DNA from 4 places in the Streptomyces sp. SCL15-4 genome. Region 1 is predicted to be linked to each of the others. Evidence: riboswitches for the same ligand, from Rfam matches in the RefSeq annotation. Region 1 holds a riboswitch; each other region holds the start of a gene.

Region 1 (7,293 bases):
GCCGTGGTGAGGTGCCCGCAGCGCCGGGAGGCCGCGTCGTCGGCGGCCAGTTCGACCAGGCGGTGCGTCTGGTCGCAGAAGTGGGCGAACAGCGGCACGCGCGGGAAGCCAGTGGCGAGCGCGGTGGACAGGTGCAGCAGCCAGTCGTGGTGGGCGCGGGCGTGACCGCGCTCATGGGTGAGGACGGCGTCGAGCTGGAGGTCGGTGAGGCGGTGCAGCGCTCCCGTGGTGACGACCAGCTGCGGCGGGTGTCCCGGCATCCACCAGGCGTCCGGGTACTCGTCCTCCAGCACCAGCATCGGCCCGCGCGGTGCCCGCAGTCCCGGCGGCAGCTCGGGGGCGCGTTCGCGCAGCTGCGCGCGGGCCTGGCCCCGGCTGCGGCGGGCCTCGAACAGTTCGCGGGCCAGCATCGCGGTCGTCCAGGCGGCCCCGCAGGCCAGCAGCAGGGTGAGCGCGGCGGCCCACACCGGGGCGGTGGACAGGTCGTAGGCGGCGGTGACGGCGGGCGGCGCGGGGGCGAACACCCGGTCGCGGACGGTGTGGAAGACGGTGGCCGCGCCCAGGACCAGCGCGGTCAGGCAGCACAGCAGGACGGTGGCGACCAGGCACTGCCACGCCCACAGCGCCACCACGGGTTCCCGCTCGGGCCAGGCCGCCCGGGTCAGCGCGCGCGGCGCCGGCACGGCGGCGGTCAGGGCGACGACGCTCAGCAGGAGCAGGCAGACGGTCATGCCGGGGCTCCGGTTCCTGGTCGGAAAAGGGGTGCGGGTGTGGGGTGGTGCGGGGCACGCGACGCACGGCCGCACGGGTGCGTGCGCGTGTCCCCGTCAGTATGGCGAAGAAGGGCGGTGCGAGTCAGGTGCCGGCGGCGATCCGGCCGGACTCGGTCCGCACCGTCCGCGCGCCGCCCGCCGCGCCGTGGCTCAGTCCGCCACGATCCGGCCCGTGACCTCGCCCAGGCCCACCCGGCGGCCGTCCGGGCCGGGGGCCCAGGCCGACAGGGTCACCACGTCGCCGTCCATCAGGAACGTCCGCTTGCCGTCCGGGAGTTCCAGCGGGTCGCGGCCGTTCCAGGTCAGCTCCAGCAGCGAGCCGCGCTGGTTTCCGGCCGGGCCGCTCACCGTGCCGGAGCCGTACAGATCGCCGGTGCGCAGCGAGGCGCCGTTCACCGTCATGTGGGCGAGCTGCTGGGCGGCGGTCCAGTACATGGTGGAGAACGGCGGCTCGGAGACCACATGGCCGTTGATCGCGACGGAGATCCGCAGGTCGTAGCCGCCGGGTTCCGCCCCGGGCGCGGTGTCGTCCAGGTAGGGCAGCAGCGGGTGCGTGCGCTCCGGAGGCGCCACGTGCGCGTGCTCCAGTGCCTCCAGCGGAGTGATCCACGCCGACACCGAGGTCGCGAAGGACTTGCCGAGGAACGGGCCGAGGGGGACGTACTCCCAGGCCTGGACGTCCCGCGCGGACCAGTCGTTGAGCAGGCACAGGCCGAAGACGTGCTCGCGGAAGTCGCCGAGCGCGACCGGACGGCCCTGCCGCGTGGGCACGCCCACGACGAAGCCGACCTCGGCCTCGATGTCCAGCCGGATCGACGGGCCGAAGACGGGCGCGGGGTCGGCGGGAGCCTTGCGCTGCCCGGAGGGCCGTACGACGTCCGTGCCCGAGACGACGACCGTGCCGGCACGGCCGTGGTAACCGATCGGCAGGTGCTTCCAGTTGGGGGTGAGGCTGTCCTCGGCGTCCGGGCGGAAGATCCGGCCGACGTTGCGGGCGTGGTGCTCCGAGGCGTAGAAGTCGACGTAGTCCGCCACCTCGAAGGGCAGGTGCAGGGTCACCTCGGGCAAGGGGTGGAAGAGGGGCTCGACCGTCGGGCGGTGGGCCGGGTCGGTGACCCAGGACGTGACGGCACGCCGTACCTGGGACCAGGTGGCGCGGCCGGCGGCCAGCAGCGGGTTGAGGGTGGGGGCGGCGAGCAGCGCCTGGTGGGGCGAGCCGGCCGCCGCCGCCGCGGCGCCCGCGTCGAGGACGTGGTTCCCGAGCCGGACGCCGATCCTCCGCTCCGTGCTGCCGATGGGCGAGAACACGCCGTAGGGGAGGTTGTGCGGGCCGAAGGGGTCGCCCTCGGGGACGTCGAAGGGGGGCATGGGTGCTGCCTCACTCTCATCCGTGCCATGCATGGCGAAGCGTTCCATGTGGTCGGGCCACACGTTACGGCCGACACGCGTGTCCTGGGCAGTGCCTCGGGGAGCGTACGCAGAGGTGGGAGGGGCCGCTCCCACCGCCACGGCCGACCGGGGGAGCATGACCGCCGTGCGGCCGTTCGCCGGCACCGGGCGGCACCGGGCGAGTGCCACCGGGTCGCCCGCGACGGCGACTTGGGGCCGTGCGGTGGGCGATCGCGGGGAACGAGGGGTGAGTCGGCGGGCCTGGGTGTCCGTATTCTCTGGGCATGGCATCCTCCCCGGCATATGCCCTCATCGCCACTGACCTGGACGGGACGCTGCTGCGCGGCGACGACACCGTCTCCGACCGGTCGCTCGCCGCGCTCGCCCGGGTGGCGCGGGCCGGGGCCCGGCACCTGGTGGTCACCGGCCGTCCGGCGCCCCGGGTACGGCCCCTGCTCGCGCGCCTCGGCCGCACCGGACTGGCGGTGTGCGGGCAGGGTGCGCAGGTGTACGACGCACGGTCCGGCCGGCTGCTGTGGTCGGTCCGGCTGGACCGGGAGCTGGCGGAGACCGCGCTCGGCAAGATCGAGGCGGAGGTGGGCCAGGTGTACGCGGCGGTCGACCAGGACGGCGTGGACGGGCTCACGCTCATCGAGCCGGGCTACCGGATGCCGCACCCGACGCTGCCCGCGGTCCGGGTCGGCCGGCGCGCCGACCTGTGGGCCGAACCCATCAGCAAGGTGCTGCTGCGGCACGCCGAGCTGTCCGACGACGAGTTGGCGGCCGTGGCGCGCTCGGTGGTGGGCTCGCTGGCGAGCGTCACCATGTCGGGGCCGGGCACGGTGGAGCTCCAGCCGAGCGGCGTGACGAAGGCGACCGGTCTGGCGCTGGCCGCCGAGCGGCTGGGGATCGGCGCGGAACGGGCTCTGGCCTTCGGCGACATGCCCAACGACATCCCGATGTTCCGCTGGGCGGCGCGCGGCGTCGCCATGGCCGACGCGCATCCCGAGCTGAAGGCGGTGGCCGACGAGGTCACCGTGTCGAACGAGGACGACGGCGTCGCCGTCGTCCTCGAAAGACTGTTCCCGGCCGCCTGACCGCGGGAGGGCGGGGCGGCCGGGCCGGTCAGTAGGCGCCGAAGACGTTGTCGATGGAGCCGTAGCGGTTCGCCGCGTAGTTGCAGGCGGCGGTGATGTTCGCGACCGGGTCGTAGATGTCGAAGGACGTCCCGGCGACGTGGTACGTGTTGAAGGTCGGGTCGATGACCTGGAGCAGGCCCTTGGACGGGATGCCCTTGGCCGCGTTGGAGTCCCAGAGGTTGATGGCCGCCGGGTTGCCGGAGGACTCGCGCATGACATTGCGGTAGATGCCGTTGTAGGTGCCCGGGATGTTCTTCTCGGCCATGATCGCGAGCGACTCGCGGATCCAGCCGTCGAGCGTGTTCGGGTACCCGGCCGGAGTGGTGGACACCGCCGGGGCCGCGGTGGTGGCGGCGAAGGCGCCGCTCGCGCCGACGAGCGGCAGGGCGAGGACGGCGGCGCCGGTGCAGGCGGCGGCGAGGGCGCGGACGAGGCGGGCGTTCCGGGTACGGCGGTGCTGAGCGGCGGCAGACATCGAAAGTTCCTCTCCGGCGCCTGCGAGGTGAGCTGTCGGGTTCGGGCGGGGAGGCGCCCGGCCGTGCCCGGGAGGAGGCACGGCTTCACCCCTAGCCGTGCCGGCGCGGCGCGATGCCGTCCGGCGCGGCGGCTTACCTGGGTCCCCCGCTCCTGCCGTACGAATGAGTTCGTGAATGGGTTTCGCGGGCGGCGGCAGGATTAGGCGTCCGCCCGACGGCCCGGAACGTATGCGAGAGCAGATGTCGGGAACAAGTACCGGATTCATGCAATGCGTCTTTTGACCTTGATCGACGCCGTATGAGGTGCTTGATCCTTTGCGGTCGCCGGTTCTCAACTCGCCGACGGGGCAAGGGTGGGAGAGGAGTGCGGCGGAGCGTGCGGGCCGGCCGGGCGCGTGACCCAATTCACGAAAAGGCAAAAGGCTTAAAATCAGACATGGCGGATTAGTAGGATTCGGGCCCGAAGTCCGAGTCGTGACGGAACCCGGGATGTGCCGCCCGTCGTTGTCGTAAGGGATGGTGAAGGGAGAGTGGGGGTGAGGAAGGTGCGGAGAGGTCGCGACACGGCATCTGGATTACCGTTAAGTCGATATATGTCCCTTATTGCCGTGTGATCAAAACCATGCCGGTCATGGTTCGATACCACCCGAGCTGGACCGGTGGGCGCTATCGGTGATCGAAACAGGACCGGATACGCTGACTTGAGTGATGGCAGCGACCTATCGACAAACCGTGTAATCGCCAGCAGACACCAGCAGACAGGAGACCCCTCGTGACCGTCGTCGGGCCGTTCGGGCTGAGCGTGCGGGACCAGGCTCTGGAAGCCGATGTCCAGGCCGGATTGGCGGCTGTCGAGGAAGGCTTGCTCGATGCCACCAAGAGCGAGGTCCCGTTCATCACCGAGGCCGCGCAGCACCTGGTACGGGCCGGCGGCAAACGATTCCGGCCACTGCTCGTGATGCTCGCCGCCCAGTTCGGCGACCCGTACGCGCCGGGCGTCGTGCCCTCGGCCGTGGTCGTGGAGCTGACCCACCTGGCCACGCTGTACCACGACGACGTCATGGACGAGGCGGCCGTGCGCCGCGGGGTGGACAGCGCCAACACCCGCTGGGGCAACTCCGTCGCGGTCCTCACCGGCGACTTCCTCTTCGCCCGCGCCTCCCAGATCCTCGCCGACCTCGGCCCGGAGGCGGTCCGGGTGCAGGCCCTGGCGTTCGAACGGCTGGTCACCGGGCAGATCCTGGAGACCGCGGGCCCGACGGACGGCCGCGACCCGGTCGAGCACTACCTGGACGTGCTGGCCGGCAAGACCGGCTCCCTGGTGGCGGTGTCCTGCCGGTTCGGCGCGATGATGTCCGGCGCCGGCGAGCGGGTCGTGGACGTGCTCACCCAGTACGGCGAGCGGCTCGGCGTCGCCTTCCAGCTGGCGGACGACGTCCTGGACATCGCCTCCGACTCCCACGAGTCCGGCAAGACCCCCGGCACCGACCTGCGCGAGGGCATCCCGACCCTGCCGGTGCTCCGGCTGCGCGAGCGGGCCGCCCGGCTGGGGCTGGCCGAGGACATCGCGCTGTGCGAGCTGCTGGACTCCGACCTCAGCGACGACGCCCGGCACACCCGGGCGCTGGCCGCGCTGCGCGCCCACCCCGCGCTGGAGCAGGCCCGCCGGGACACGGTCCGGTACGCGGAGGAGGCGCGCGCCGCGCTCGCCCCGCTGCCGGAGTGCGACGCCAAGGCCGCCCTGGTCGAGCTGTGCGACGCGGTGGTCCACCGCGCCGGCTGACCGGCCCGGCCCACCGGCCGGTCCCCCGGGTGCTCCCGGACCGACCGCCGCACCACCGTCGCCCGTCCGACCGCCGTACCGCCGTACGACTCCGGGCGTGACGCCGTACCGCCGCACGACTCCGGGCGTACCGCCGTACGACCCGTGGGTCCGGCGTCCCCCATATGGCCGCGGCCCCCTACGACCCTTACGGGTCGGGGAGGATCCTGCCGCCGGGTGTCATACCGCAGGCGTACACGCAGTTGCCTCCGAGGGCTGACGCTTCCGCAGCGCCGATTTGGTCATATGGAAGCCACGGATATCACCACTCCTCACCGATTCGGGTGAGAATGGCGGCTCAGGGTTGACCAGCGTGGGAACGGCCGCCGCCGACGACGGAGGTAAGGCACACATGGCACCGTACGAATCCGACGACGCAGTGGGCGCGCGGGACGAGGAGGCGGGCTCCGGCCGGCGCAAGGCCGCCCGGTACGCCGTCCCGGTCGCGGTGGTGGGGGTGGCGGCGGCCACGATCGGGCTCGTCCCGGCGCTCGCCGACTCCGGCGACCCCGACCTGCCGAAGATCACCGCTCAGCAGCTCGTCGAGAAGATGGCCACGTCGGACGCGCAGCACCTGTCCGGCACCGTGAAGATCACCACCGACCTGGGCCTGCCCGACCTCGGCGGCCTGGAGGACGGCCTGCTCTCCGGCAGGGACCGGGACGGTTCCGGGGACGGCTCCTCCGCCGACCCCGGGTCCCGGTTCACCGAGCTGGCGTCCGGCATGCACACCCTGCGGATCGCCGCCGACGGCCCGGACCGGCAGAAGGTGTCGCTGCTGGAGCGCGGCGCCGAGTACAGCCTGATCCACGACGGCAAGGACGTCTGGGGCTACGACAGCAAGAGCAACGAGGTCTACCACTCCACCGCGGCCGGGTCCGGCAAGGAGCGCCGGGCCGAGCCGCCGGCCACTCCCGGGGACTTCGCCGCCGAGGCCCTGAAGTCGGTGGACGACACCACGTCCGTCACCGTCGACGGCACCGCGCAGGTCGCCGGCCGCGACGCCTACAAGCTGCTGATCCGGCCCCGGCAGTCCGGCACCACGGTCGGCGCGATCAGCATCGCCGTGGACGCGAAGACGTGGACGCCGCTGAAGTTCACGCTCACCCCGAGGAGCGGCGGTGCCGCCGTGGTCGACGCCGGCTTCACCCAGGTCTCCTTCGACCGGCCGGCCGCCTCCGTCTTCGACTTCACCCCGCCGAAGGGTGCGCGGGTCACCGAGGAGAAGGACACGGCGGCCAAGGCACCGGCCCCGAAGCACGGTGCGGACCTCGCCGGCGGCATGGATGGGCTGAACGTCCTCGGCAAGGGCTGGACGTCCGTGGCGAGCTTCGACACCGGCGCCGAGGGCGGCCTGCCGACCGGCTCCCGGGAGGGTGCCGTCGGCGGCTTCCTCGGCTCGCTCGGCGACCCGGTCTCGGGCGAGTTCGGCAAGGGCACGGTCTTCTCCACCCGCCTGGTCAACGCCCTGATCACCGACGACGGCAAGGTGTACGCCGGACTGGTGACGAAGGAGACCCTGGTGAAGGCGGCCGACGCGGGGAAGTGACCCCACCGGGACCGACGAGACGAGGGAAGCCGATGGACGAGCCGTCCACCGCGGAGCGCGCTCCGGAACACCCGCCCGCTCCGGAACACCCGCCCGCTCCGGACCGCCCGCCCGCGCGTGCGCCGGAGGGCGGCCCGGCGAGCGT
Region 2 (7,293 bases), 880 kb from region 1:
GCGCGTCGCGGCTTCACTCTCCATGGCAGCCTCCATGATCCGCCCACCCCGGGCCGCTCGAAACGCCACCCGTAGCCCTTGCCGACCGGCCGGGTGATTCTCGTGTCCCACTGTAAAGAGGGGGACTGACAGCCGGTCCGAGGAAAGAAGGAGGCCGGGACGCGAGGACGCGGAGGGCGCCGGGGAGTTGGCCGGTGCGGTGGACGGCAACCGGGCGACGGGACCACCGGGACGGGCGGAAGCGGCCGGCCGGTGTCCGTGAGGCGCGGAGCGGAAGCGGTCGGCCGGTGTCCCCAGGGCGCGTGAGGCGGAAGCGGCTCACTCATGGGGCGACCGGCGACGCATGCCGTCCGGCCCTGGGTCCCACCGTCCGATCGCCGGTTACGCTGCCGACCCCCCACCTCCCCGCCCGGGGCCCGGGTTCGCCGCCCGGTACGCCCGGAGGGCACCGACGCTCGCCCTCGCCGTACCGGCCGCGCTGCGACTCCCGGCCCGACGCCACGCCTGATCCCACCGGCCCGTCAGCCCGCTGTCGCCTCCGTCGGTTCGGTCAGTGTGAGGGTGTGCCGGGTCTGGAGGGCCTTGGCGCGCAGGTAGCGGATGTTGTGGGCGGTGGTGAAGACGCCGGTGGGCACCCGGTCCCGGACGGTGAGGCCCAGCGCGCGCAACTGGCCCGCCTTGTCGGGGTTGTTGGACAGCAGGTCCAGCTCCGTGACGCCGAGGGCGGTGAGCATCTGGGCGGCGGCCGTGTAGTCGCGGGCGTCCTCCGGGAGGCCGAGGGCGGCGTTCGCCTCGTAGGTGTCGAGCCCGTCGTCCTGGAGGGCGTACGCGTCGAGCTTGTTGTAGAGGCCGATGCCCCGGCCCTCCTGGCGGAGGTAGAGCAGGACCCCGCCGCGGCCGGCGATCAGCTCGACCGCCTCGCGCAGCTGCGGGCCGCAGTCGCAGCGGGCGGAGCCGAAGACGTCGCCGGTCAGGCACTCGGAGTGCAGCCGCACCAGCGGCACCGGGCCGGGCTCGCCCAGGACGAGGGCGAGGTGCTCCCGGCCGTCGGTGAGGCCGTGGAAGGTGACGAGGTCCGCGTCGGCGCCGTAGCCGTCGGCGAAGCGCAGCGGTACCCGGACGCGGGCGCGCGGGGTGGCGGCGGGGAGGTCGGGCATGCGGATCCCTCCGGGACAGATGCTTCAGATTTGAAGCAGTGGCTCGCGGGGACCCTACCCCATGCTTAAAAGTTAAAGCAATCGTCCTCGCCGGGACCGGACCAGGTCAGGAGCAGGACGAGCGGCGCCGCCAGGGAACGTCGCCCCCGCCCGCCGCGGTCCCCTCGCCCTGCAGCCCGTGCGCGATCCCCGTACAGATCGCCTCCAGCTGCCCCACCTGCTCCGCGGTGAGCCGGTCGAACAGCAGCGCGCGGACCGTCTCGACGTGCCCGGGCGCCGTCCGCTCCAGCACGGCCGTCCCCTCCTCCGTCAGCACCGCGAGCGAGGCGCGTTTGTCCTCGGCGCAGTTCTCCCGGCGCACCAGGCCGTCCCGCTCCAGCCGGTTCACGACGTACGTCAGCCGGCTGCGGGTGATCTTCAGCGCCTCGGCGAGATCGGTCATGCGCAGCCGCCGCCCGGGCGCGTCGGAGAGGTTGGCCAGCACCGAGTAGAACAGGTGCGGCATGCCGCCGTCCTGCTGGAGCTGCCGGTCGATCGCGTCCTCCAGGAGGCGGGAGGCGGCGATGTAGGCGCGCCAGGCGCGCTGCTCCTCCGGAGTGAGCCAGCGGGTCGTCATGCCGCCAGTGTAGGTTTGTTCAAAAATTGAACCAAGCTGTCGCGGGCCCGCCTCGCCGCCCGCCTCCGGAAGAGAGAGCGCCGATGCCCCTGCCGTACGTGCTGCTGTCCGCCGCCGTCTCCCTCGACGGCTATCTGGACGACACGGGCCCCGAACGGCTCCTGCTGTCCGGCCCGGCCGACTTCGACCGGGTCGACGAGGTGCGGGCCTCGGCCGACGCCATCCTCGTCGGTGCCGGCACGATCCGCGCCGACAACCCCCGTCTGCTGGTCAACTCCGCCGAGCGGCGCGCGGCCCGGCGCGCGGCGGGCCGGCCGGCGTATCCGCTGAAGGTCACGGTCACCGGCTCCGGCGACCTCGACCCGGCGGCGCGCTTCTGGCACACCGGCGGCGACAAGCTCGTCTACACCACCGACTCCGGCGCCGTACGGGCCTCGCGCCTCCTCGGGAACATCGCCGACGTGGTCCCGCTCGGTCCCGCGCTGGACTGGCGGGCCCTGCTGGAGCACCTGCACGACGTGCGCGGGGTGGAGCGGCTGATGGTCGAGGGCGGTGGCACGGTCCACACCCAGCTCCTGGCGGAGGGCCTCGCCGACGAACTCCAGCTGGTTCTCGCCCCGCTGCTCGTCGGCGACCCGGCGGCCCCGCGGCTGTTCGGGCCCGGTGCCTACCAAGAGGGACGCCTGCGCCTGCTGGACACCCGCCGGATCGAGGACGTCGTCCTCATGCGCTACGCCCCCACGGCCCCCGGCACGGCCGCCGCCACCGCCGCCGACCGCCACTGGCTGCGCACCGCCTGCGAGCTGGCGGCCCTGTGCCCGCCGTCGCGGACGGCGTTCAGCGTCGGCGCGGTCGTGGTCGCCGCCGACGGCACGGAACTGGCCCGGGGCCACTCGCGCGAGGGCGGCGACGCGGTGGTGCACGCCGAGGAGGCGGCGCTCGCGAAGACCGATCCCGCCGACCCGCGCCTCGCCGGCGCCACCGTGTACTCCAGCCTGGAGCCGTGCACCCGCCGCGCCTCCCGGCCGGCGCCCTGTGCCGAGCTGATCCTGCGGGCGGGAGTGCGCCGGGTGGTCACCGCCTGGCGGGAGCCCGACACCTTCGTCACGGCGGCCGACGGAGCGGGCGTGCTGAGCGCGGCGGGCGTACGGGTCGTCGTCCTGCCGGAGCTGGAGGAACTGGCCAAGGCGCCGAACGCCCATCTGCCGGGCTGAGCGAGCGCCCGGGCGCGCCCGGGCGCACATACACCCAGGGCCCGGAATCCTTGGGATTCCGGGCCCTGGGCCTTCAGTAGCGGGGACAGGATTTGAACCTGCGACCTCTGGGTTATGAGCCCAGCGAGCTACCGAGCTGCTCCACCCCGCGTCGTTGTGACTCCAGTGTACGCCATCCGCGGGATGGTTCGCACACCGGTTTCGGCGGGCCCGCAACCGGTGACCGGGGACGTCACGGTGAGTGATCAGGTGAGCGCCGTACGCATAACATCTGAGTAACCATCAAAACCTCGAGTGACTGCTGAACCGTTCCGAGGCCCGATCAACTTGCCCGTTTTGACGGGATAGTTGCCGATAACCTCACCAGTAAATTCCTTGTTGATCGGGGCGAACGGCTTGGAAAGTGACTGGCAAGTCTATTAACGTTCGATAACGCAGCGCGGTCGTCCCAGCCGTCACAAGAGGCGGCTCCGCGCGCACGCGCCGAATCCCGCGAGGGAACCGGGGAACCACCTTTCTGGGGTGAATCACGCGGATACCGTCGTGTACTCACGCGAGTCCACGACCGGATATACGCGCGTAGGAGACCTTCCTGCTCCGAACCCGTCAGCTAACCCGGTAGGCGGAGGAAGGAAAGGAGCACGCCCGCGTGGCGTCCAACCGGCCTGTCCCCGAAGCCCCGTCCATACCGGCACAGCGCGAGTCCGAGCCCGAGACCTTCGGCTACGGTGCCTACCGCGCCGACGAGGGCCCGTGGGAGGAATGGAACCCCACCGAGGACTCCGTCGCACCGGTCCGCGGCCGGCACCGGGTTGCCAAGCAGCGCGGCGGCTTCGCGCGCAGCTCCACCGTCCTCGGCGTCGGCGTCATGGCCGCCGTCGGCGCGGGCGGCATGGCCAGCGCCAACACCGGCAAGCCGCCGGTCTCCATCTCCCTGCCGGACCTGCCCTCGGTCGGCTCCCTCTTCCACGACGGCTCCGGCGCCGACCGGCCCGCCGCCGAGGCCACCACGCTCAGCACCGTCGCCGTGGCCTCCGACCCGGGCCAGGACAGCGCCGACGCGGGCGAGGTGCTCCGCAACCGGATCATGGCGCAGGCCGAGCAGCAGCAGGGCCAGGCCGACAGCAGGGCGGCCGCCGCCGCGCTCGTCGCCGCCGAGAAGCAGACCGCGCGGGCCGCCGCCGAGGCCGAGCGGGAGGCCGCCGCCAAGGCCGCCGCCGCGAAGGAGAAGGCGGAGGCCGACGCGGAGAAGGCCGAGGCCGAGGCCAAGAAGGCGGCGGAGGAGAAGCGGCTGGCCGAGCTGGCCAGGCAGTACGCGCTCCCGACCTCCTCGTACACGATCACCTCGACCTTCGGGCAGGCCGGCTCGATGTGGTCCTCCGGCCACCACACCGGACTCGACTTCGCCGCGCCCACCGGCACCCTGATCAAGGCCGTGCACAGCGGCACGATCACCGAGGCGGCCATGGCCGGCGCGTACGGCTACCGCACCATCCTCACCCTGGACGACGGCACCGAGCTGTGGTTCTGCCACCAGTCCTCGATCAACGTCACGGCCGGCCAGAAGGTCGCCACCGGCGAGGTCATCGGCCGCGTCGGCGCCACCGGCAACGTCACCGGCCCGCACCTGCACCTGGAAGTCCACCCCGGCGGCTCGCCCACCGGCATCGACCCGATGGCGTGGCTGCGCGACAAGGGCCTCACCCCCTGACGGCCTTCCGGGAGTAGCGGGAATCCGGCGCCGGCGGCGGGATGCGATCGGCCTCCGCCGGCGTTGGCATGACGTATGACGTCACTTCGTACACTCGGCTCCTCCGATCTTGAAGTCTTCCCGCTCTGCCTCGGCGGCAACGTCTTCGGCTGGACCGCCGACGAGCAGGCCTCCTTCGCCGTCCTCGACGCCTACACCGCGGCCGGCGGCAACTTCGTCGACACCGCCGACGTCTACTCGGCCTGGGCCGACGGCAACAAGGGCGGCGAGTCGGAGACCATCCTCGGCGCGTGGCTGAAGGCCCGCGGCAACCGCTCCGACGTGATCATCGCGACCAAGGTCAGCCAGCACCCGGAGTACCAGGGCCTGTCGGCCGCCAACATCAAGGCCGCCGCCGACGCCTCGCTGCGCCGCCTGGGCACCGACCACATCGACCTCTACTACACCCACTTCGACCAGCCCGAGGTGCCGGTCGAGGAGATCATCGGCGCGCTGGACGAGCTGGTGAAGGCCGGCAAGGTCCGGCACATCGCCGCCTCCAACATCACCGCCGAGCGCCTGCGCGAGTCCCTGGAGTTCTCCGACCGCGAGGGCCTCGCCCGCTATGTCGCCCTCCAGCCGCACTACAACCTGGTCTCCCGCGACACCTACGAGGGCCCGCTGCAGGAACTCGTCGCCCGCGAGGGCCTGTCCGTCGTCCCGTACTTCGCGCTCGCCTCGGGCTTCCTGACCGGCAAGTACCGGCCCGGCGAGAGCGTCGACAGCGCCCGCGCCGACCGGGTCGGCGACTACGTGGCCTCCGAGCGCGGCCAGAAGGTCCTGACGGCCCTGGACGAGGTCGCCGCCGCCCGCCGGGCCCCGGTCGCCACGGTCGCCCTGGCCTGGCTCGCCGCCCAGCCGACGGTCACCGCCCCGATCGCCTCGGCCCGCACGGTGGAGCAGCTGCCCGCGCTGCTCGGCGTGGCGGAGCTGGAACTCACGGATGAGGAAGTGGCGAGGCTGACGGAGGCCTCGGCCTGAGTCCGCTCCACGGCGGTGCCGTCCCTCCGTCCGGCGCCCGCGGTCAGGTCCGGTACGGGTTGTACAGGGGGTAGGGCACCGCCGGGTGTCCGTACGGCGCCGCCGCCCGGTACACCGGGACCGCGGCGGCGGCCCGGCCCGCGTACTCCAGCGCCGGCCGGGCCAGATGCCGCCGCTTCCACAGCTCCTCCAGCAGCTCCCGCTCCCGCGGGACGAAGTCCGCTCCGGCCTTGCCGGCGTGCCCGCGCCGCCGCAGGAACGCGAGCGAGGTGGCGTACCTCTCGTAGCGGGCCACCTCCCGTGCCGCCGGACGGCCGTGGTGGTGCCGGGCGTAGTCCCGGGCCATCCGGCGCGCCCGCATCGATCCGAGCGCGAACGGCTCGGCCGGCCCGAGCCACCCGGCCAGCACATACGCCGGCAGCTCCGTCCGTACCAGGCGCAGCTCCCGCTGCCGGGTCCAGACCGCGAGCCAGGTCACCAGCCCGAACACGGGCACCATGAAGCCGCCGTACACGGCGAGGAACCCGTACTGCCCGAAGGTGGCCGAGCCGTTCCAGAGGGCGTGCATGCCCATCGCGAGCAGCAGTCCGCACACCGGCAGGAGGATCCGCCGGGCGGACCGGCGCTCGGCGGACAGCGCGGCGACGCCGAAGCCGATGCCGGTCAGGACGGTGAACAGGGGATGCGCGAACGGGGACATCACGATGCGCACGAAGAAGGTGGCGGCGGTGACGGAGGCGATGCCCCGGTCGCCGGTGAGCTGGTCGGTCCCGAAGGCCGTGCCGAGGTAGAGGATGTTCTCGGTGAACGCGAACCCGGTGGCGGTGATCCCCGCTATCACCACGCCGTCCACGATCCCGGTGAAGTCGCGTCTGCGGAACAGGAAGACCAGCAGTACGGCGGCGGCCTTCGCGGACTCCTCCACGATCGGCGCTATCACCGTGGCGCCGAGGGTGTCGGCGCTCGCCGGGTCGGCGGTGGAGGTGGCGATCCACTCCGTGGCGAAGCTGTTGGCCACGATGGCTATCAGCGCCGCCGCGCAGGCTCCCCAGGCGAACGAGAACACCAGGTTCCGCCAGGGGCCCGGCTCCACCCGGTCCAGCCACCGGAAGGCGGCCAGCAGCCAGGGCACCGGCAGCACGGCCAGCCCGAGCCCGACGAGGAACCCGTCCGTGCCGGTCTGCCGCCGCACGAGCGCCAGGATGACCAGCCCGGACAGCGCCAGCAGCGTGCTCGGCGCCCCGTACCGCACCCACCTGCGCTGCCACCAGTGCGGGTGGCGGAGCACACCGTCGCCGGGGCTCGGAGGACAGATCGCGGACGGAGGACTGGTGGCCACGGCATCGACCCTAACGGTGGCGGGACGAGGGGCCGATCGGATGACCGGCCCGGACGGTGCGCCGGACCGGGCGGTGCGCGAGCGGCGGGCGGTCGCCCGCCGCGGACGGTGAGCCCGGCACGGCGCACCGTCCGCGCGCGGACGGCCCGCCGGTCCCGGCGGCCCGCCGGTCGGCTATCCGTCCCGGCGGTGCGGTACACGCCGGAACAGCAGATCGTTCACGACGTGTCCCTTGT
Region 3 (7,293 bases), 1.3 Mb from region 1:
CGCTCCACGGTATGGGAAACTGGTCTAGACAACCCTGAACACTGAAGGGCAGCAACACATGGCTGAGCGCCGCGTCAACGTCGGCTGGGCCGAGGGTCTCCACGCCCGCCCCGCCTCCCTCTTCGTCCGAGCCGCCACGGCCACAGGCGTCCCGGTGACGATCGCCAAGGCCGGGGGCAACCCCGTCAACGCGGCCTCGATGCTGGCCGTCCTGGGCCTGGGCGCCCAGGGAGGCGAGGAGATCGTCCTCGCCTCCGACGCCGAGGGCGCCGACGCCGCCCTGGACCGTCTGGCCAAGCTGGTCTCCGAGGGCCTGGAGGAACTGCCCGAGACCGTCTGAGAAGAGCGGGGAAGCCGCGCCGCCCGCACCGGGTGGCGCGGCTTCCGCGTATCCGCGGCCACTTGTGTCGTCCCTACGGCTTTCCGTCGGCCGAATTCGCCGCCGCCGGCCGAAGGACCGCGCCCGAGAATTCCTTGCACCACGAAAAGGGCAGCAGAAAACGCCCGCCGCCGAATAACCCTCTTCTTTGTATACGGCGCCCGTGTTAATGTCGCAGACCCGACATGTTTACGGCATGTTGCGAAGTCCTCACACGTTCGCCGGCGCCGGAAAAGCGAAGCCGGTGCGCGCCGGTCGCGCGTTCCGCGTGCAGAGCGGTCAGCGCCCGCGCCCGTTCGCCGTCCCCGCGCGCCACCGCGTCCACGATCGCCCCGTGTTCCGCCCAGTACTCCACCGGGCTCACCGGCGCCTCCACCGCGTACATCCAGGCGATCTTGTGGCGCAGCTGGGTCAGCACCGAGGTGAGCGAGGGGCTGCCGCAGGCCTGGGCCAGCGTCTCGTGGAACCAGCCGCCCAACGAGCGCAGATCCTCGCTGTTGCCCTTCCTGGCCCGCTCCTGTCCGAGCCGGACCAGGCCGCGCAGCACCTTCAGATGGGCCTCCGTGCGCCGCTGGGCGGCCCGCGCGGCGCCCAGCGGCTCCAGCAGCGTCCGCATCTCCAGCACGTCGGCGGCCTCCCGCTCGGTCGGCTCGGCCACGCACGCGCCCGCGTGCCGGCGCGTCACCACGAAGCCCTCGGCCTCCAGGGTGCGCAGCGCCTCGCGCACGGGGACGCGCGAGACGCCGTAGCGGCGGGCCAGGACTTCCTCGGTCAGCCGGCTGCCGCGCTCGTAGACACCGGCGACGATGTCGTCCCGGACAGCGGTGCACACCGAGTGCGCCGGAATACGCATGACCGACCTCCGCCTTAATCCCCGTGAAACGCCGACGATGGACGCGTGTTCCGTGACTCTATTCCAGTCGGCCGGAATTTCCGACGGCGGGTCCTAATCCATGGATATTTTTTGGACAACGGAACCGGCGGAGAGCATGAAAAACGGCGAAAGCCCCGGCTCGGTGAGCCGGGGCCGCCAAGGAAGGCGCGAGGCGCGTCAGATGTGCACGCCGTGGTTGCGGAGGTAGGCGACGGGATCGACGTCGGAGCCGTAGTCCGGGCTCGTGCGCGCCTCGAAGTGCAGGTGCGGGCCGGTGACGTTGCCCGTGGCGCCGGAGAGACCGATCTGCTGGCCCGGCACGACCTTCTGGCCCACCGTGACGCCGATGGACGACAGGTGCCCGTACTGCGTGTACATGCCGTCGGCCATCCGGATCACGACCTGGTTGCCGTACGCCCCGCCCCAGCCGGTGGAGACGACCGTGCCGGAGCCCACCGCGTGCACGGTGGTGCCGGCGGCCGCGTGGAAGTCGATGCCGGTGTGCGAACCGGAGGACCACAGGGAGCTGGAGGCCTGGTAGGCCGTGGAGACGTAGGAGTGCTCGATGGGGGCGACGAAGGCGTTCAGCCGGCGGCGCTCGGCCTCGCGCGCGGCGCGGGCCCTGGCCTCGCGCAGCTCCTCGGCCCGTTCGGCGGCCGCCTTCGCGGCGGCCTCCTCGGCCGCCTTCCGGTCGGCGGCCTCCTGCTGGGCGGTGGCCTGCGCGGCGATCTGCGCGGCGACGTCGTCCGTGGCGGCGAGGACCGGGGTGAGGCCGGTCTGGTCCACGGGGTTGTCGGCGGCGAGGGCCGGGGAGGCGGCGAGGGTGCCGATGACACCGGTGGTGGTCAGGGCCGCGACGCCGGCCGCCTGCGCGGTCGTCCGCTTGACCCGCCCGGGCTTGCGGTGCTTCCCGGTGGCGCACATGAACGCCATGAAGTGGCTGGTCCTTTCCTTCCCTCTCGCCTACCGGGTTAGCTGACGGGTTCGGAGCAGGAAGGTCTCCTACGGACTCCCTCGCGGGCGCCCGATTCACCCCAGGGACGATGGGTCCCCGGCTCCCCTGGCTCGCGCCGTACGGGGACTCGGCGATGACTGTCCGGTGCCGCGGGTGCGGCGCACTGCCTGACGAACAGCCCGGACGACGCTACGGCGGCCCGCTTTCGATCCTCAAACGGATCCGGCTTTTTGTAGCGCATCCCACAGGTCAGACAGGCAACCTCCGCACCAAAACGGGCATCTGAGGAACCGAGTGGAACAGCGTGGGGCCCTGACGGCTCGTAAGCCGTCAGGGCCCCACGCGCGCGTACGCCGGACGGGCCGGCCGCGTCGCTACTCGGCCGACACCACGCTCACCGGGCCGATGCCGAGCGCCTCGACCGGTGCCTTGATCTGGGCGGCGTCGCCGACGAGGACGGTCACCAGGCGGTCCACCGGGAAGGCGTTCACGACGGCCGCGGTGGCCTCCACCGTGCCCGTGGCGGCCAGCTGCCGGTACAGCGTCGCCTGGAAGTCGTCGGGCAGGTGCTGCTCGACCTGGTCGGCCAGCGTGCCCGCGACGGCCGCCGCGGTCTCGTACTTCAGCGGCGCCACGCCGACGAGGTTCTGCACGGCGACGTCCCGCTCGGTGTCGGTCAGCCCCTCCGCGGCGACGGTGCGCAGCACCTTCCACAGGTCGTCCAGCGCCGGACCGGTGTTCGGCGTGTCCACGGAGCCGCTGATGGCGAGCATCGCCGCGCCGCTGCCGTCCGGCGCGGACCTGAGGACCTGCCCGAAGGAGCGCACGCCGTAGGTGTAGCCCTTCTCCTCGCGCAGGACGCGGTCCAGCCGGGAGGTGAGGGTGCCGCCGAGGCAGTACGTGCCGAGCACCTGGGCGGGCCACACCCGGTCGTGCCGGTCGGGACCGATCCGGCCGATCAGCAGCTGCGTCTGCACGGCGCCGGGCCGGTCCACGATGACCACGCGCCCGGTGTCGTCGGCGGTCACCGGCGGCACCGGCCGGGGCTCGCCGGGGGTGCCGGTCCAGGCGCCCAGGGTGTCGGCGAGCAGCGCGTCGAGGTCGGTGCCGGTCAGGTCGCCGACGACGACCAGAGTGGCGGTGGCGGGCCGCACATGGCGGTCGTAGAAGGCGCGTACGGCCGCGGCGTCGATCTTCTCGACGGTCTCCTCGGTGCCCTGGCGCGGCCGGGACATGCGCGAGGTCGCCGGGAACAGCTCCTTGGAGAGTTCCTTGGCGGCCCGGCGGGAGGGGTTGGCCAGCTCGTGCGGGATCTCGTCCAGGCGGTTGCGCACGAGGCGCTCGACCTCGCTCGGGGCGAAGGCGGGGGCGCGCAGCGCGTCGGCGAGCAGGCCGAGGCCCTTGGCCAGGCGGGAGGCGGGGACCTCCAGGCCGAGCCGGACGCCGGGGTGGTCCGCGTGCGCGTCCAGGGTGGCGCCCGCGCGCTCCAGTTCGGCGGCGAACTCCTCCGCGGAGTGCTTGTCGGTGCCCTCGGAGAAGGCGCGCGCCATGATCGTGGCGACGCCGTCCAGGCCGGCCGGCTCGGCGTCCAGCGGCGCGTCCAGCAGCACCTCGACGGCGACGACCTGCTGGCCGGGCCGGTGGCAGCGCAGCACGGTCAGGCCGTTGTCGAGCGCGGTGCGCTCGGGGGCGGGGAACGCCCACGGCCTGGCCTCGCCGGGCTGCGGCTGAGGGTGGAACTCCATGGTGGCGAGCTCGGTCACTTGGCCGTCTCCTCGTTCTCGGTCTCGTCGCGGCCCGCCTCTACGGTCGCTTCCTGCTCCGGGTCCTGCGGCACGTCGGCGTCCGGGGCGGCCTCCGGGGACTTCGGTTCGTAGACGAGGACCGCGCGGTTGTCGGGCCGCAGGCGGGCCGCCGCGACCTCCTGGACCTCCTGCGGAGTGACCTCCAGGACGCGCTTGACGGCGGTCAGGGCGAGCTGCGGGTCGCCGAACAGGACGGCGAACCGGCACAGTTCGTCGGCGCGGCCGGCGACCGTGCCGAGCCGGTCCAGCCACTCGCGTTCCAGCTGGGCCTGGGCGCGCTCCATCTCCTCGGCGGTGGGGCCCTCCGCGGCGAAGCGGGCCAGCTCCTCGTCGATGGCGGCCTCGATCACCGGCACCTCGACGTCACCGGAGGTCTTCACGTCCAGCCAGCCCATGGAGGGCGCGCCGGCCAGACGCAGCAGGCCGAAGCCGGCGGCGACGGCCGTACGGTCGCGGCGCACCAGGCGGTTGTACAGGCGGGAGGACTCGCCGCCGCCGAGGATGGTCAGGGCGAGGTCGACCGCGTCGCACGCGCGCGTGCCGTCGTGCGGGAGCCGGTAGGCGGCCATCAGGGCGCGCGCCGGGACCTCCTCCACGAGGACCTCGCGCTTCTGCTCGCCGATGATGTCCGGCAGGGAGCCGTCGCGGGGCGCGGGCTTGCCGTCGTGGGAGGCGATGGAGCCGAAGTACTTCTCGATCCAGGCGAGGGTCTGCTCCGGGTCGATGTCGCCGACCACGGAGAGCACCGCGTTGTTCGGCGCGTAGTAGGTGCGGAAGAACCGGCGGGCGTCCTCCAGGGTGGCCGCGTCCAGGTCCGCCATCGAACCGATCGGCGTGTGGTGGTACGGGTGGCCCTCCGGGTAGGACAGGGCGGTCAGCTTCTCGAAGGCGGTGCCGTAGGGGACGTTGTCGTAGCGCTGGCGGCGCTCGTTCTTGACGACGTCCCGCTGGTTCTCCATGGACTCCTCGTCCAGGGCGGCCAGCAGCGAGCCCATGCGGTCCGCCTCCAGCCAGAGGGCCAGCTCCAGCTGGTGGGCGGGCATGGTCTCGAAGTAGTTGGTGCGCTCGAAGCTGGTGGTGCCGTTCAGCGAGCCGCCGGCGCCCTGCACCAGCTCGAAGTGGCCGTTGCCCTTGACCTGTGCCGAGCCCTGGAACATCAGGTGCTCGAAAAGGTGAGCCAGGCCGGTACGCCCCTTGACTTCGTGGCGGGAGCCGACGTCGTACCAGAGGCAGACCGCCGCCACCGGGGTCAGGTGGTCCTCGGAGAGCACCACGCGGAGACCGTTGGCCAGGCGGTGCTCGGTCGCTGTCAGGCCCCCGGAGCCTGCCTCGGCTGTGGTCGTGTGACCCATGGGCATGTACGTCCCTTCGCGAGCGGAGGCGGTTGATGGAAACCGCGGTTTTGCTGCCGTTCCTGCCACTGTATGCAAAGCGTGCGGGGCCTTCGCGAAGTTCCCGCGCACGTACGCCGACAGCGGATCGCGTACCCTGCGTCGGACCCCCTCCCGGACGGTTCTCCGGTGCCAGGGGCGGGCCGCTCCCCCGGTGCCGCCCGGACCGGGTCGTGGCACGGGTTGTCAGTGCCTCGGTCCACAATGGTCCGCGTCAGATCCGTCAAACGCTTCAGCAAGAGCGCCCCGTAGGCGAGCGACCAGATCAGAAGGAGCCAGGCAGCGATGGCCCGCCGCAGCACGAAGACCCCGCCGCCCGACGATTCGTTCGAGGAGAGAATCCTCGACATCGACGTCGTGGACGAGATGCGTGGCTCCTACCTCGAGTACGCGTACTCGGTCATCTACTCGCGCGCCCTGCCGGACGCCCGTGACGGCCTGAAACCGGTGCACCGCCGGATCGTTTACCAGATGAACGAGATGGGCCTGCGCCCCGAACGCGGCTATGTGAAGTGCGCGCGCGTCGTCGGCGAGGTCATGGGCAAGCTCCACCCGCACGGCGACGCGTCGATCTACGACGCGCTGGTGCGCATGGCGCAGCCCTTCTCCATGCGCGTGCCGCTCGTCGACGGCCACGGCAACTTCGGTTCGCTGGGCAACGACGACCCGCCGGCCGCCATGCGGTACACCGAGTGCCGGATGGCCGAGGCGACGGGCCTGATGACGGAGTCGATCGACGAGGACACGGTCGACTTCGCACCGAACTACGACGGCCAGGAGCAGGAGCCGGTGGCCCTGCCCGCCGCCTTCCCGAACCTGCTGGTCAACGGCTCATCGGGCATCGCGGTCGGCATGGCGACGAACATGCCGCCGCACAACCTGCGCGAGGTCATCGCCGCCGCCCGCCATCTGATCCGGCAGCCGAACGCCGACCTGGACGCGCTGATGAAGCACGTCCCGGGACCCGACCTGCCCACCGGCGGCCGGATCGTCGGCCTGGACGGCATCCGGGACGCGTACGCGACCGGCCGCGGCACCTTCAAGATCCGCGCGACGGTCTCCATCGAGGACTTCACCGCCCGCCGCAAGGGCCTGGTGGTCACGGAACTGCCGTTCACCGTCGGCCCCGAGAAGGTCATCGCGAAGATCAAGGACCTGGTCAACGCGAAGAAGGTCCAGGGCATCGCCGACGTCAAGGACCTCACCGACCGCGAGCACGGCCTGCGTCTGGTCGTCGAGATCAAGAACGGCTTCGTGCCGGAGGCGATCCTGGAGCAGCTCTACAAGCTGACTCCGATGGAGGAGTCCTTCGGCATCAACAACGTCGCCCTGGTCGACGGCCAGCCGCTCACCCTGGGTCTGAAGGAGCTGCTGGAGGTCTATCTGGACCACCGGTTCGACGTGGTCCGGCGGCGCAGCGAGTTCCGCCGCGGCAAGAAGCGCGACCGGCTGCACCTGGTCGAGGGTCTGCTGACCGCGCTGGTCGACATCGACGAGGTCATCCGGATCATCCGGTCCAGCGAGAACTCCGCGCAGGCCAAGGAGCGCCTGATCGAGCGCTTCTCGCTGAGCGAGGTACAGACGCAGTACATCCTCGACACGCCGCTGCGCCGGCTCACCAAGTACGACCGGATCGAGCTGGAGGCGGAGAAGGACAAGCTCACCGCGGAGATCGAGGAGCTGACCCGGATCCTGGAGTCCGACGCGGAGCTGCGCAAGCTGGTCTCGGCGGAACTGGCGGCCGTGGCGAAGAAGTTCGGCACCGACCGGCGCACGGTCCTGCTGGAGTCCGCGGCCACTCCGGTCGCCGTGCCGCTGCAGGTGGCCGACGACCCGTGCCGGGTGCTGCTGTCCTCGACGGGGCTGCTGGCCCGTACGGCGACCGACGC
Region 4 (7,293 bases), 1.4 Mb from region 1:
CTCGGCGTCCCGCGCGAGGACCAGGACGACTTCCGGGACTGGGCGGGCATGATGATCCGGCACGGCGGCGGACCGAGGGGCGGGGTCGCGCGGTCCGTCAAGAAGATGCGCGGCTACCTCGCCGAGCTGATCCACCGCAAGCGCGCGGCGCTGTCCGCCACGCCCGCGCCCGGCGAGGACCTGATCTCCGGCCTCATCCGCGCCTCCGACCACGGCGAGCACCTCACCGAGAACGAGGCCGCCGCCATGGCCTTCATCCTGCTGTTCGCCGGCTTCGAGACCACCGTCAACCTCATCGGCAACGGCACCTACGCCCTGCTCACCCACCCCGGGCAGCGCGCCCGGCTCCAGGGCTCCCTGGCCCGCGGCGAACGGGACCTGCTGGAGACCGGCGTCGAGGAACTGCTGCGCTACGACGGCCCGGTGGAGCTGGCCACCTGGCGCTTCGCCACCGAGTCGCTGGCCATCGGCGGCCAGGACATCGCGCCCGGCGACCCGGTGCTCGTCGTCCTCGCGGCCGCCGACCGGGACCCGGAGCGGTTCGCCGACCCGGACGTGCTGGACCTCGGCCGCCGCGACAACCAGCACCTCGGCTACGGCCACGGCATCCACTACTGCCTCGGCGCGCCGCTCGCGCGGCTGGAGGGCCAGACCGCGCTGGCCACCCTGTTCAGCCGCCTGCCCGACCTGCGGCTGGCCGCCGATCCGGCCGATCTGCGCTGGCGCGGCGGGCTCATCATGCGCGGTCTGCGCACCCTGCCGGTGGAGTTCACGCCGACCGCCTGAACACAGCCTCTCCGCGAGTGCATGACACTTTCTCAACGCTGTGATCTTCACGTGATCTGTGCGGCATGAACTTGTGACAAGTGATCGTCTGCCGATACGTTCACCCATCAGCGCGGCGAGCGGCTCCGACCGCCGCGCCGGCCCTGCTGTCGCTCGAAAGGCTTCTGCATGCTCTCCGGGAACGGCCGACACCGTCGCCCCCGCCAGGCTCCGGCCCTCCTCGTCGCGGCCGGCGTGACCGGCTCCGCCATCGCCATCCCGCTGCTCGGCGCCGCCGGCGCCAGCGCGGCCGACGGCACCACGTGGGACAAGGTGGCCGAGTGCGAGAGCGGCGGCTCCTGGAGCGCGGACACCGGGAACGGCTACCACGGCGGCCTGCAGATCTCGCAGGACGACTGGGACAAGTACGGCGGCGGCCGGTACGCGGCCAGCGCCGACCAGGCCAGCCGCCAGCAGCAGATCGCCGTCGCCGAGAAGATCCTGGCCGACCGGGGCACCGCGCCCTGGGCCACCTGCGCCCTGCTGTCCGGCCTGACACAGCACTCGGGGTCCGTGGACGTCGACACGGGCGTCGGCGGGACCGGCGGTTCCGGCGAACCGTCCGGACCGGCCGGCGACTCCGGCACCTCCGCGACCCCTGACGCCTCCGACTCCTCCGGACGACCCGACGCGTCGCCCTCCACCGGCACCGGCACCGACGACGGCTCCGCGGACCCGGCCGGCACGCCGACCGCCGAGCCGGGCGAGGGCAAGAGCACGGGCACCGGCAAGGACGCGGGCAAGGGCGCGGGCAAGGATGCCGGCGAGGACACGGGCAAGGCGACGGACAAGGACGCCGGCCGGACCACCGGTTCCGCCGGGACCGGCACCACCAAGTCCGACAAGTCCGCCACGCCGGACACCGGAAGCCCCCAGGACGCCGGCGGCTCCCCGACGGCCACGCCGGACGCCGGGGTCGTGACCAACCCGCAGCAGGCGGCCGGTTCTTGGAGCCTGGTCGACACCGGTGCCGTCGCCACCGGCGGACGCCACCGGGGCGTGAGCGCGGACGAAAGTGTGACAAACGGTCAGAACGGCACCGCCTCCGGACGGCACGCCTCCCGCGAACCGGACACCTACACGGTCCGCGAAGGCGACTCGCTGTCCTCCATCGCCGACTCCCTTGACGTCGACGGCGGGTGGCACGCGCTGTACGCCGGCAACAAGAAGGCCATCGGCACCGACCCGGACCGCATCACCGCCGGTCAGACCCTGGATGTCCAGGGCGAAACGGGCTGAAAACACCGAGACTTGACGCCCCACTAAGCACCTTGATGTCCGGTTTGGCGAAAGTGTGGGATGAGTCTCAGAAGCGCTGATCGTCTTTGAAATTCCGGCGATCACCTGTCTACGGTCGAGGCCGCTCGTCACCACGAGCCCCGGCAGCCGCCACGCCGAATCCTGCCAGTGGCTGCCCGGGAACAGTCGTCGCGTCAAGCGCCGTAGGCAGGAGCGGGGGACCCAAGGTAAGTGCCGGGCCCAGCAGTTGAAGCTGGGACCGGCTGGGGGTGAAGCCGCGTCACGCGCAAGCGGACGACGCGGCCGGGCAACTCAACCGGCCCGAACCCGACAGCTCACCTCGTAGGCGTCGGTGAGGGGAATCGATCCATGCTGTTTACCGGCAAGGGCAAGCACCGTCGTCCGTCCAAGGCCGTTCGCGCCATCACGCTCGCCGGTGTCACCGGTGCCGCCGTCGCCGCCCCGCTGATGGCGGCCGGCAACGCCTCCGCCGCCACCGCCTCCCAGTGGGACGCGGTCGCCCAGTGCGAGTCCGGCGGCAACTGGTCCATCAACACCGGCAACGGCTACTACGGCGGTCTGCAGTTCTCCGCCTCCACCTGGGCCGCGTACGGCGGCACGCAGTACGCCTCCACCGCCGACAAGGCGTCCAAGGCGCAGCAGATCTCCGTCGCCGAGAAGGTCCTCGCCGCGCAGGGCAAGGGCGCCTGGCCGGTCTGCGGCACGGGCCTGTCCGGCTCCCCCTACAACGGCTCCGCCCCGAGCACCCCGGCGCCGTCCGCCCCGTCCACCCAGGACTCGGGCACCTCCACCCGCTCCGCCGACCAGCAGGCCGCCTCCCGCTCCGCCGAGCGCCCGGCCGCCTCCACCGGCACGAGCAAGAGCACCGGCAGCGGCGCGGGCAAGACCGTCACCACCCCGACCGGCAAGAAGGTCAAGAAGGGTGACGGCGAGTACAAGGTCGTCCAGGGCGACACGCTCAGCATCATCGCCGCGCGGCACAAGGTCGCGGGCGGCTGGCAGAAGCTGTTCGAGCTGAACAAGGACGTCGTCGAGGACGCCGACCTCATCTACCCGGGCCAGCAGCTCCACCTGAAGTGACCCCCGGCCCCCGGCCGGCCCCCGGGGCCCGCACATCCCGTCGGACCCCCTGAGAGCCACGGACCCGCACGGGCGCCCGGACCCCCGAAGTCCCCCGGTCCGCGCGTCCCGGCGGAGCCCCCGAGGCCCCGTGCGGGTCACCCCCCGTCCCCACGGGCTCCCCGCCCCGGCGCGTTCTCCCCCGTACGCGCCGGGGCGGGGCTTTTTTCGCGCCCGCCCCGGCACCCTCGCCCCTCGGCCACCCAGAAGCCCTTTGTTTCGATCAAAAACAAAAGGTACCGTCGGTCTGTCCACGGGACGGTCGGTCGGTGGCCGAGACGCCCGGGACGGTTAGGCTCTAGTCGCAAGGCACACCAGCCCCGCACTTCCAGCGTCACATCCAAGAAGGAGATGCTCGTGCCGTCCATCGACGTCGTCGTAGCCCGGGAAATCCTGGACTCCCGAGGCAACCCCACGGTCGAGGTCGAGGTCGGCCTCGACGACGGCAGCACGGGTCGTGCCGCCGTTCCGTCCGGCGCCTCGACCGGCGCCTTCGAGGCCATCGAGCTGCGCGACGGTGACCCGGACCGCTACCAGGGCAAGGGCGTCGAGAAGGCCGTCCTGGCCGTCATCGAGCAGATCGGCCCGGAGCTGGTCGGCTACGACGCCACCGAGCAGCGCCTGATCGATCAGGCCATGTTCGACCTGGACGCCACCGACAACAAGGGCTCCCTCGGCGCCAACGCCATCCTCGGCGTCTCGCTCGCCGTCGCTCACGCCGCCTCCGAGGCCAGCGACCTGCCGCTCTTCCGCTACCTGGGCGGCCCGAACGCGCACCTGCTGCCGGTGCCGATGATGAACATCCTGAACGGCGGCTCGCACGCCGACTCCAACGTGGACATCCAGGAGTTCATGATCGCTCCGATCGGCGCGGAGTCCTTCTCCGAGGCCCTGCGCTGGGGCACCGAGGTCTACCACACCCTGAAGAAGGTCCTGAAGAACAAGGGCCTGTCCACCGGCCTCGGCGACGAGGGCGGCTTCGCCCCGAACCTCGGCTCCAACCGCGAGGCCCTCGACCTCATCCTCGAGGCGATCAAGGAGGCCGGCTACACCCCCGGCGAGCAGATCGCCCTGGCGCTCGACGTCGCCGCGTCCGAGTTCTACAAGGACGGCTCGTACGTCTTCGAGGGCAAGAACCGCACCGCCGCCGAGATGACCGAGTACTACGCCGAGCTGGTCGAGGCGTACCCCCTGGTCTCCATCGAGGACCCGCTCTTCGAGGACGACTGGGAGGGCTGGAAGACCATCACCGACAAGCTCGGTGACAAGGTCCAGCTCGTCGGCGACGACCTGTTCGTCACCAACCCCGAGCGCCTGGCCCGGGGCATCGAGGAGGGCGCCGCCAACGCCCTGCTGGTCAAGGTCAACCAGATCGGCTCGCTGACCGAGACCCTGGACGCCGTCGAGCTGGCCCAGCGCAACGGCTTCAAGTGCATGATGTCCCACCGCTCCGGCGAGACCGAGGACGTCACCATCGCCGACCTGGCCGTCGCCACCAACTGCGGCCAGATCAAGACCGGTGCCCCGGCCCGCTCCGAGCGCGTCGCCAAGTACAACCAGCTGCTGCGCATCGAGGAGATCCTCGACGACGCCGCGGTGTACGCCGGCCGCTCCGCCTTCCCGCGGTTCCGCTCCGCGAACCAGTAGGCACGGCAAGGACCGGGCGCCTGCCCGGGCTAAAGTCCTAGCCAGTCGTACGTACGTCCCCGTACCCGGTCCCGTACCGTGTCCGGGGACGTACGCGCGTGTGACGGGAGGCGGGGAAGATGGGCGTGAAGGACCGTGACCGGTTCTCCACCGCGACCAGGATCAGGCTGCTCGGCGAGCAGACCGCGGCCCGCGTCTACCGCTCGCAGACCAAACGGCAGGCCCGCCGCTCCCGGCTCACCGGCCGCGCGGCGCTGCTCGCGCTGGTGCTGTGCACGATGGTCGTCGCCCTCGCCTACCCGATGCGGCAGTACGTCTCCCAGCGCGCGGAGATCGCCGACCTCCAGCGCCGCCAGCAGCAGGCCCGCGAGCGGGTCGAGCAGCTGCGGGACCTCAAGGCGCGCTGGCAGGACGACGCCTACGCCGAGCAGCAGATCCGCCGCCGGCTGCACTACGTACGGCCCGGCGAGACCGGCTACGTGGTCGTCGACCCCGGCGCGGCCAAGCAGTCCCGCGCCGACCTCGGGGCCGCCCGCCGGCCCTGGTACGCGAACGTCTGGGACGGCGTCGACAAGTCCGACGCCTCCGACCAGTGAACCGACAGAAAGTCTCCGACAGCCAGTCATGGAAACCCCTCCGCCGCCCACTCCGCGCACCGAGCCCACCGACGCGGACGTAGAGGCCTTCAAGCAGCAGCTGGGCCGCCCGCCGCGGGGCCTCAGGGCCATCGCGCACCGCTGCCCGTGCGGTCAGCCGGACGTCGTGGAGACGGCACCGCGCCTGCCCGACGGCACGCCCTTCCCGACGCTGTACTACCTGACGTGCCCGAAGGCGTCCTCCGCCATCGGCACGCTGGAGGCGAGCGGCGTGATGAAGGAGATGACCGAGCGGCTCCAAAGCGACCCGGAGCTGGCCGCCGCCTACCGGGCCGCGCACGAGGACTACATCCGGCGCCGGGACGAGATCGAGGTGCTCCAGGGCTTCCCGAGCGCGGGCGGCATGCCCGACCGGGTGAAGTGCCTGCACGTCCTCGTCGCCCACTCGCTGGCCGCCGGCCCGGGCGTGAACCCGCTCGGCGACGAGGCCCTGGCGATGCTGCCGGAGTGGTGGCGCAAGGGCGCGTGCGTGACGCCCGACATCACCGAGGGGGACGAGAAGTGACCCGTGTGGCCGCCGTCGACTGCGGCACGAACTCCATCCGGCTGCTGGTCGCCGACGCCGACCCGGCGACGGGCGAACTGACCGAGCTGGACCGCCGGATGACGATCGTGCGGCTCGGCCAGGGCGTCGACCGCACCGGCCGGCTCGCCCCCGAGGCGCTGGAGCGCACCTTCGCCGCCTGCCGCGAGTACGCCGAGGTCGTCAAGGAGCACGGCGCCGAGCGGGTCCGCTTCGTCGCCACCTCCGCCTCCCGGGACGCCGAGAACCGCGAGGACTTCACGCGCGGTGTCCTGGACATCCTCGGCGTGGAACCGGAGGTCATCAGCGGCGACCGGGAGGCCGAGTTCTCCTTCACCGGCGCCACGAAGGAACTCACCGGCCGCACCGACCTCGCCCGGCCCTACCTGGTGGTGGACATCGGCGGCGGCTCCACCGAGTTCGTCGTCGGCGACGACCACGTCCGCGCCGCGCGGTCGGTGGACATCGGCTGTGTGCGCATGACCGAGCGGCACCTGGTGCGCGACGGCAAGGTCTCCGACCCGCCCGCCGCGGAGCAGATCGCCGCCATAAGGGCCGATGTCGAGGCCGCCCTGGACCTGGCCGAGCGGACGGTCCCGCTGCGCGAGGCGCGCACCCTGGTGGGCCTCGCCGGGTCCGTCACCACGGTGTCCGCGATCGCCCAGGAACTGCCCGAGTACGACTCCGCGCGCATCCACCACTCCCGGATCTCCCGGGAGCGGGTGCGCGGGATCACCGAGTGGCTGCTGCGCTCCACGCACGCCGAGCGCGCCGCCGTGCCCTCCATGCACCCCGGCCGCGTCGACGTCATCGGCGCGGGCGCCCTCGTCCTGCTGGCGATCATGGAGCGCACCGGCGCCGAGGAGGTCGTGGTGAGCGAGCACGACATCCTGGACGGCATCGCGTGGTCGGTGGCGTAGGTCTCTTTTGTTACCGGTCGGTAGCCAACCGCTGAGCAGGCTGGATAACGTTTGAGCGGCCTCAGGGGCCCCTTCGGGGGCCCTTTGCCGTAGGCGTGCGGAAAAGTTCGTGAAGTTCTTCACAAGGAATTCGGTCCCGAGGGGTCCCGGAAAGGGGCCGGTTGGCCCTTCCGGGGGGTCAAAAGCCGTTTGAACATGTTCAGATGAAGGGCGCGAAGGGGCCCTGGAGGAGGTTGTTCCGGAGGTGTCACCACACACTCACGGCCACCCCGGCGCTCCGGAGAGGCTGCTCACGCGGCCTTGACAACGGGGCGAACCGCCGCGCCGTTTCCGCCGGATCGCA

The links. Region 1 has a riboswitch for cyclic di-AMP ahead of SCK26_RS15830 (transglycosylase SLT domain-containing protein). Riboswitches for the same ligand answer to the same signal wherever they lie in the genome.
Region 2: linked by a shared signal. The riboswitch ahead of SCK26_RS19995 (M23 family metallopeptidase) and the one ahead of SCK26_RS15830 (transglycosylase SLT domain-containing protein) in region 1 are both predicted to bind cyclic di-AMP.
Region 3: linked by a shared signal. The riboswitch ahead of SCK26_RS09680 (M23 family metallopeptidase) and the one ahead of SCK26_RS15830 (transglycosylase SLT domain-containing protein) in region 1 are both predicted to bind cyclic di-AMP.
Region 4: linked by a shared signal. The riboswitch ahead of SCK26_RS22625 (transglycosylase family protein) and the one ahead of SCK26_RS15830 (transglycosylase SLT domain-containing protein) in region 1 are both predicted to bind cyclic di-AMP.

The regions. Positions count from the first base shown of each region.
Region 1 covers NZ_JAOBTQ010000001.1:3,656,408-3,663,700, reverse strand. Annotated here, with positions in the region: gene SCK26_RS15845 (M56 family metallopeptidase) at 1-731, opposite strand, end outside; gene fahA (fumarylacetoacetase) at 924-2,141, opposite strand; gene SCK26_RS15835 (HAD family hydrolase) at 2,447-3,259, shown strand; gene SCK26_RS15830 (transglycosylase SLT domain-containing protein) at 3,288-3,776, opposite strand; cyclic di-AMP (ydaO/yuaA leader) riboswitch at 3,779-3,960, opposite strand; gene SCK26_RS15825 (polyprenyl synthetase family protein) at 4,550-5,560, shown strand; gene SCK26_RS15820 (DUF2092 domain-containing protein) at 5,952-7,148, shown strand; gene SCK26_RS15815 (ABC transporter ATP-binding protein) at 7,181-7,293, shown strand, end outside.
Region 2 covers NZ_JAOBTQ010000001.1:4,533,958-4,541,250, forward strand. Annotated here, with positions in the region: gene SCK26_RS19970 (DEAD/DEAH box helicase family protein) at 1-24, opposite strand, end outside; gene SCK26_RS19975 (GTP cyclohydrolase II) at 522-1,157, opposite strand; gene SCK26_RS19980 (MarR family transcriptional regulator) at 1,264-1,773, opposite strand; gene SCK26_RS19985 (dihydrofolate reductase family protein) at 1,857-2,987, shown strand; tRNA gene SCK26_RS19990 (tRNA-Met) at 3,065-3,138, opposite strand; cyclic di-AMP (ydaO/yuaA leader) riboswitch at 3,459-3,629, shown strand; gene SCK26_RS19995 (M23 family metallopeptidase) at 3,637-4,698, shown strand; gene SCK26_RS20000 (aldo/keto reductase) at 4,774-5,718, shown strand; gene SCK26_RS20005 (PrsW family intramembrane metalloprotease) at 5,762-7,057, opposite strand; gene trmB (tRNA (guanosine(46)-N7)-methyltransferase TrmB) at 7,232-7,293, opposite strand, start outside.
Region 3 covers NZ_JAOBTQ010000001.1:2,332,209-2,339,501, forward strand. Annotated here, with positions in the region: gene SCK26_RS09670 (HPr family phosphocarrier protein) at 59-340, shown strand; gene SCK26_RS09675 (GntR family transcriptional regulator) at 546-1,232, opposite strand; gene SCK26_RS09680 (M23 family metallopeptidase) at 1,431-2,186, opposite strand; cyclic di-AMP (ydaO/yuaA leader) riboswitch at 2,199-2,351, opposite strand; gene SCK26_RS09685 (pitrilysin family protein) at 2,583-3,971, opposite strand; gene SCK26_RS09690 (pitrilysin family protein) at 3,968-5,371, opposite strand; gene SCK26_RS09695 (DNA topoisomerase IV subunit A) at 5,690-7,293, shown strand, end outside.
Region 4 covers NZ_JAOBTQ010000001.1:5,043,269-5,050,561, forward strand. Annotated here, with positions in the region: gene SCK26_RS22615 (cytochrome P450) at 1-786, shown strand, start outside; gene SCK26_RS22620 (transglycosylase family protein) at 955-2,064, shown strand; cyclic di-AMP (ydaO/yuaA leader) riboswitch at 2,254-2,428, shown strand; gene SCK26_RS22625 (transglycosylase family protein) at 2,434-3,165, shown strand; gene eno (phosphopyruvate hydratase) at 3,562-4,851, shown strand; gene SCK26_RS22635 (septum formation initiator family protein) at 4,971-5,447, shown strand; gene SCK26_RS22640 (DUF501 domain-containing protein) at 5,476-6,012, shown strand; gene SCK26_RS22645 (Ppx/GppA phosphatase family protein) at 6,009-6,950, shown strand.